DNA from 2 places in the Micromonospora sp. LH3U1 genome. Region 1 is predicted to be linked to the other one. Evidence: riboswitches for the same ligand, from Rfam matches in the RefSeq annotation. Region 1 holds a riboswitch; the other holds the start of a gene.
The links. A riboswitch is a leader RNA that binds a small molecule or an ion and turns the genes downstream of it on or off. The one in region 1 is predicted to bind cyclic di-AMP.
Positions count from the first base shown of each region.

Region 1 (3,397 bases):
CACCGGGACGAGCGTCCCGCCGCCGCGCCCTGTCGACCCACCAGCTCTGCCCCCGCCGATCCGTGGCCCGCCGTGGCCAGGTTGCCGGTCGGGCTCCACCGCATTGCTCTCTCCCCGAGGTGCCGACCATGGAGACCGTTGTCTTCTACCAGTTCGTGACCGAGGTTCCGCAGGCCGCCGCCATCTGGTCGGCCCTGTTCCTGCTGACACTGGGCGTACTCGCCGTGCTGGTCGCTCGCCCCGAGCGGGACCGGCCCACGGACGACCCGCTCCCGGCCGCGCCCACCGCTCGGGAGGTGGCCGAAGCCGAGGCCGTCGACCTGCGCCGGTACGCCGAGGAGGTGGCCGTCGCTGCGGCCGGCGCGGCGACGACCGCGCGGCGGCGACGCGCGGCCTGGCTGACCGCTCAGGAGGAGATGGAGCGGGCCTGGACCGGGTACGACGAGGCGGACACCGCCGCCCGTCGGTTCGCGGGTGCCGGGGCGCTGCCCGCCCCGCATACCCCCCGCACCCCTGCCGAGTACGCCCTCCGGGAGCGCTACCTGCTCCGCGCGGCGACTGCGGCGCACTGGCGGGGCGACCTGAGCATGGCGCAGTTGGGCGACGTGTTCGGGCACCGGCGCGGCTGGGATCCCCGGCGGCACCCGGTCGAGCAGGAGGTGGTGCTCAGCCGGGCGATCCGGGACGCGAGGCGGGCCGACTACGAGGCCGCCGCCACCCGGGAGCGGGCCGTGTGGCGGGACGCGGAACTGGCCGCCGAGGCGGCGCGCACCCTCGCCGACGAGGCGTACGCGGCAGCGGCCCGGCTGCGGCCGAACCCGGTCCCCGCTCGCCGGGCGGCGAACGGGACGGTCCGTCCTGCGCTCGTGGCACGCTGGCGGCCGGCCCGCGTGGGTTGAGCCCGATCCGTGATGTGAGCCCGGTCACGCCAATGCGAAATCGGGCGTCCGGCGCGATCGGCGCGATTTTTCCCGGAATTGTGACCGCATTATCGGCGGCCTGTCCGGTTGTCGCCCGCAGGCGTCGCCGTAACCGCTTGTCCCATCGAGTCACATCATCGGCAATACGCGCAGAAATTGTCGTGCCAGATCAGGTTTACGCAGGTGAACCTGGCTTGGCAGGGTGCGAACAGGCCAGTAGTGTCGTCCCGTCCGGTGCGGTAACCGATCGCAAGAGGCGACGCCGCGCCGACCCGCTCAATCGTGAAAACGAACCGGGGACCCATCAGTAAGTCCGGGGTGAATCCGCGAGCCATGGCCCGCGGTAGGGCGATCTTCCCGCCCGAATCCGTCAGCTAACCCGGTAGGCGGTGTCGGAAGGAGTTCCATCCTCGTGCAGCTCTCCACCCCTCGGTTGTTCCCTCGCCTCCACGGCGCAGCGGTGCCCCCGCTCATTCGTCCAGTGACGGTGAGCTGACCCCCGGGTCATCGCCTATCCCGCCCGGCAGCACCGGGCGTTCCCCTGAGCGGTTCACCATCCGCGGACCACGGTCCGCGCGCTGGCGCCTGCCCGGATATACCGGTCCGGCCCCGGTGTGCCGCTCTCCCCCCGATCCGTGGAGGACCCCGTGAAGCACACCCTGCAGCGTCAGCTCCGCCGCATTGCCACCGAGCGCCCGTACCAGATCGCCGTCGCCTCCGCCGCGGCCCTCGCGATCGCCACCACCACCGGCGCCCTTGTCACCGCCACCGACGACGCCCCGGCCAGCCAGCGCACCGCGACCACCGTCGCCGAGATGCGCAGCGACACCGCTGCCTCCCGCGGTGAGGCGCGCGACGCGTCCCCTCCGCCAGCGCCGCGCCGACCGCCGCCGCCACCAGCGCTGCCCCGGCCACCACCGCCGCGTCACCCGCCGCCAAGGCCAGCAGCAACCCGGACCTGACCCGTAAGCCAGCCCCGCCGAAGCCGCCTGCGACGAAGGTGCTCGACTACGACTACGAGGCGCAGAACACGTACTACAACTGCGGCCCGGCAGCCACCCGTAACGCGCTCAGCGCCACCGGCATCGACCGCACCCAGGACGAGCTCGGCGCCGAGCTGGGCACCACCGAGATGGGCACCAACTCGGCCGAGGACACCACCCGGGTGCTCAACGCCGAGGTGAAGGGCTCCCCGTACCGGACCCGGATGTTCGCCGGCGCGCCCAGCTCGGCCCAGATGGACCGGCTCCAGGCCGACGTCGTCAAGGCCATCACCGACGGCCGCGGCGTGGTGGCCAACGTCGTCGGCGACGCCACCGACACCAACGGCGGCTGGCACTCCTACGGCGGCGGGCACTACATCGCCGTCGTGGGCTACAAGGACAACGGCCGGACCGTGCGGATCGCCGACTCGGCGAACGCGGCCGACCCGTCGTACTGGATCACCACGATCGACCTGGCCAACTGGATCGCCAGCCGGGGCTACTCCGCCTGACCCAGGCGCGCAGACCGCCGCGGGCGCCGTCCCCCACAAGGGGCCGGCGCCCGCGGCGTCTCTGCCTGTGCGGTCAGTAGGTGATGAAGCCGTACAGCGCGAGGTGGTTCGATTTCGTCCCACCGACCGTGTGGTCGATGCTGGACGGCTGCACCCCGCCCTTGACGAAGAGATAATCGATCTTGCTGGAGCCGTTGGTGGCCTTCGATCCGTAGCCGGTCATGCCGTAGCCGCTCAGCGTGCCGGATGCGATGCCCGTACGGTTCGCGTCGATCCCCACGACGCGGATCGTGGAGGCGTTGAGCAGGCTGGTCGCGTCCGCGCCGAGATGGATGCCGGTGTTGGCGATGCCCCGGTCACCGTCGCCGGCGCAGGCGTTCTGCCGGTTCTCCTGCGGCAGGTGCATGGTCGCGGCGAACACGCTCGTGCCGGTCGCCTTGATGGTGAACCGGGCCGCGATGGCGCTGGTCCGCTTCCACTTGTGGTAGTCGGTGCTGTCCGGGTCGCTGTTCGGCGGCTTGTACAGCGTGCATCCGGCACCGTTGGCGTACGCCGTGCCCGGCTTGAGCCAGCCCGCGCTCCAGTACTTCGAGATGTCGCCAGTGGCGAGGCTGAGCGTTTGCTTGTTCCAGATGATGCCGTTGGTCTGCTTCTTCTTGAGGTCGCCGAGCGACTGCGAGCTGCACTTGTGCGTGCCGCCCCAGGGCTCCGGGTCACTCCACGCCACGATCGCCCCGTAGGTGCCCGCCGGGTAGCCGAACTTCGCCGACAGTTGGTCGGCGTACGCCTCGGCCTGGCCGGTGCCGCGCACCTGCTGCACGATCAGGATGTCGGGTGCCACCACGCCGCTGGTGCCGGTGCGACCGGCGTCGTCGACCAGGATCGAGGTCAGGTGGTCCGGCCCGGGGATTCGGGTGCAGCTCCCGTCGGAGTTGTTCAGCACCAGGTTCTCGATGTTGTTGTTGTAGACCCGCAGGACCCG
Region 1 covers NZ_CP116936.1:2,326,925-2,330,321, forward strand. The annotation lists gene PCA76_RS10625 (hypothetical protein) at 129-899, shown strand; cyclic di-AMP (ydaO/yuaA leader) riboswitch at 1,184-1,324, shown strand; partial or broken gene PCA76_RS10630 (C39 family peptidase) at 1,568-2,415, shown strand; gene PCA76_RS10635 (hypothetical protein) at 2,489-3,397, opposite strand, start outside.

Region 2 (3,397 bases), 910 kb from region 1:
CGGCGGCGCTGCGGCGCCCGGTGCGGTTCTGGTGGATCGGCATGATCTCCTCCTGGGCGGGCTTGGCTGCTCGGGTCAACCCGGCATGCCCAGGAGCATCGCGACCGTCGATCTACCGTTTCTTGCTCGAACGTCAATTCGCTACCAGCGGTTCCAGTGGGCGAACGCGTCGGCTTCGGCCCGGGGGCCGGGCTTGAAGTCGGTGCCCAGGGTGTAGGCCACCGGTGTGAGGGCCACCTGCACGACCGTGTCGTAGGGGATGCCGAGCAACTCGGCCATCTCCCGCTCATAGCTGAGATGGCTCGTGGTCCACGCGGTGCCCAGCCCGCGTTCGCGGGCGGCCAGCATGAAGCTCCAGAACGCCGGGATGACGGAACCCCAGGCCCCCGCCTGTCCCCGGACGCTGTCCAACTCGGCGCGTGACTCGACGCGCAGGCAGGGGATGAGCAGCAACGGGACCTCGTGCAGGTGGTCCGCGAGGTGCTGCAGGCTGCCCGCGATCCTGCCCCACTGCTCGGAGGCGAAGTTCATCCGGCTGAAGGCCGGCCCGGTGCCGCCCGATGCCGGTGGTGGCGCCATCAGACCGAGGCGCCACAGTCGGGCGACGGCAGCCCGGGTCTCCTGGTCCTCGACGAAGACGAAGTCCCAGCGCTGCCTGTTGCGGCCGCTGGGTGCCTGAAGCGCGATGCTGAGGCAGTCCTCGATCACGGCACGGGGGACCGGGCGTCGCAGGTCGAGACGCTTGCGGACGGCGCGGGTCGTGCTCAGGACCTCGTCGGCGGACAGGCCCAGCGTGTTCGGCGCGATCTGCCCGGTCGGTCCGGCGTCGGTCATGCGGGCACTCCCACTCGCTCGGGCAGGTCGAGGTTGGCGATGATCCCGGGGAGGAGCCCGGGAAAACGGTCATTGATCTCGTCGGCACGCAGTTCGTGGCGACGGAAACTGCCGTTCGGTGTGACGCGCAGGACGCCGGCGGCCCGCAGCACCTTCAGGTGGTGCGAGAGCGTGGAGATGCTCACCTCGGACAACGCGTCGAACTTTCCGCAGACGACACCACCGGCCTGCGCCAACTGCCGTACGACGCTCAGGCGCACCGGGTCGGCGAGGGCGCCGAGCAACGTGGCCAGGTCGACCGAGGCGAGATCGGGATGATGCAGGGCTCTCATGGACGCCATGCTAGCTTTCAATTCGTGATTTCGAAAACTATCCAAATGCTGAGCGGAGCACGGCCATGCCTGTCGACACTGTGATCTTCAGCGGGGATGGTCCGCACGCCGACCCCTGGCACCAGTTGGCCGAGACCAGCGCCACGATCGCCAGCCTGCTCGGCGACGAGGACCAGGTCGCGATCGTGACCTCCGTCGACCAACTCGAGGCGGCACTCGACGGCGCCCGCCTGCTGGTGGTGAACGCGAGCGCGGACCGTTCCACCCCGATCCCCGAGGACGAGGCCTTCGCCCGCATCCTCGACCGCTTCCTGGCCCGTGGCGGCAGCCTGCTCGCCACCCACAGCGCCACGATCGCGTTCCCTCAGCTGGCGAGCTGGCGTTCCGCCCTCGGCGCCGCCTGGGACCACGGCCGGACCTTCCATCCGCCGATCGGCCCGAGTCTCGTCCGGCGCACCGGTGTCGAGCATCCGATCACTACCGGTCTCGGTGACATCGAGGTCCACGACGAGCGCTACACCGACCTGGAGCTGGTCGACGGCGCCCAGATCGAGCCCCTCTACGTCCACGACGAGGGCGGTGACACCCACCCACTCGTCTGGGCGCGCACCATCGGGACCAGCCGGATCGTCTACAGCGCGCTCGGGCACGGCGTCCGGTCGTACGAGTCGCAGGGGCACGTCGAGCTGCTGCGCCGCATCGTGGCCTGGCTCCGTTACGACGTCTGATCCGCAACGGTCCACGGTGGTCACTGCACAGTGTCCACTCGCTCGCAACCGCTGCGGGTCACGCCCCGCGTAGCCCGGTGAAGAACTTCACAGGGGTTGGGCGATCGTCGCCGGCCGTGCCTAACGTCGGTCGGGTTCGCCACTGCGGACACCACGACCGGCAACGCCAAATCCTGCCCCCGGTCGTCGGATACCAATAACCCGGGCAGGAGCGGGGGACCCAATGTTCCTCGGTGCACGTCACCTCGGGGTGAAGCCGCCACCGCGCGGCCGGGCTCCTCGGCCCGAACCCGACAGCTCACCTCGCCGGCGTGGAGGAAGCACACATGACGTCTGTTCACACGCCCCGTCACCGACGGGTCACCACCCGCCGCATCGCCGTCGGCACCCTGGCCGTCGGTGCGGTCACCGGCGCCGTCGCCCTCTTCGGCCCGGCCGCGCCGGCGCAGGCCGGCGTCAACTGGGACGCGGTCGCCAGGTGCGAGTCCGGCGGCAACTGGAAGATCAATACTGGTAACGGCTACTACGGCGGGTTGCAGTTCTCGCAGGGCACCTGGGCTGGTTACGGCGGCAAGAAGTACGCCGCCCGCGCCGACCTGGCCAGCCGTGGCGAGCAGATCGCCATCGCCGAGAAGGTGCTCGACGGGCAGGGCATCGGCGCCTGGCCGACCTGCGGCAAGAAGGGCGGCTCGTCGGGCGGCTCCGCCACGAAGTCCTCGACGAAGTCGTCGAAGTCCACCGCGAAGGCCACCACGCCGAAGGAACGTTCGTCGCGCGGCGAGCAGCCGGCGACCCGCAACCACGAGCGCACCGCGCCCGCGGCGGGTGGCGAGACGTACGTGGTCAAGCCTGGCGACACCCTGTCGGAGATCGCAGACAGCCACCGGCAGGTCGGCGGCTGGCAGGCCCTGTACGAGCGCAACCGGCAGCTGATCGGCACCAACCCGGGTCTGATCTTCCCGGGTCAGCGGCTCAGCCTCTGACGGATGACACGCGAACGCTCGGCCGGTGAACCGGCCGAGCGTTCGCGTGTGGGGTGCTGATCAGCCCGACTGTCCGTGCCCCCGACGGACCGCCGTCACGCAGCGGAGGCGGACGCCTTCGACTCTCGCTGTGACGCCACCGGGCCGGCGTTCCAGCCCCAGCGGGGCGCCGGTGCCGCGCTCTCCCCGGGCCGGCCCGTCCCGACCCCGTCACTGTCGTCGCCGTCGATGGTCGTGTCGACCGAGGCGGGCGTGCTGCGGGCCAGTCGCAGCGACTGCTCGGCGCCGTTGCGGGCCGCGCACGGCCAGGACTGCCCGGCGCACTGGAGGTTGCGGCAGTGCCCCTCGTCGTCCGGCTCGTGGGCGCTCAGCACGTCGATCGCCAACTGCCAGAGCAGCGGGTCGGTCACGTCGTGCGGGCGCTCGGCGCTGCGGCTCGGTCGGTTGCTGGTGTCGTCGTCGGACATGGTGGGTCCCCCCCTTGGCAGGCTGTACCCCCCAAGGGTCACCCGTCAGCCGC
Region 2 covers NZ_CP116936.1:3,240,166-3,243,562, forward strand. The annotation lists gene PCA76_RS14590 (peptidoglycan-binding domain-containing protein) at 1-43, opposite strand, end outside; gene PCA76_RS14595 (nitroreductase family protein) at 142-834, opposite strand; gene PCA76_RS14600 (ArsR/SmtB family transcription factor) at 831-1,166, opposite strand; gene PCA76_RS14605 (ThuA domain-containing protein) at 1,232-1,894, shown strand; cyclic di-AMP (ydaO/yuaA leader) riboswitch at 2,049-2,220, shown strand; gene PCA76_RS14610 (LysM peptidoglycan-binding domain-containing protein) at 2,221-2,877, shown strand; gene PCA76_RS14615 (hypothetical protein) at 2,973-3,344, opposite strand.
Region 2: linked by a shared signal. The riboswitch ahead of PCA76_RS14610 (LysM peptidoglycan-binding domain-containing protein) and the one ahead of PCA76_RS10630 (C39 family peptidase) in region 1 are both predicted to bind cyclic di-AMP.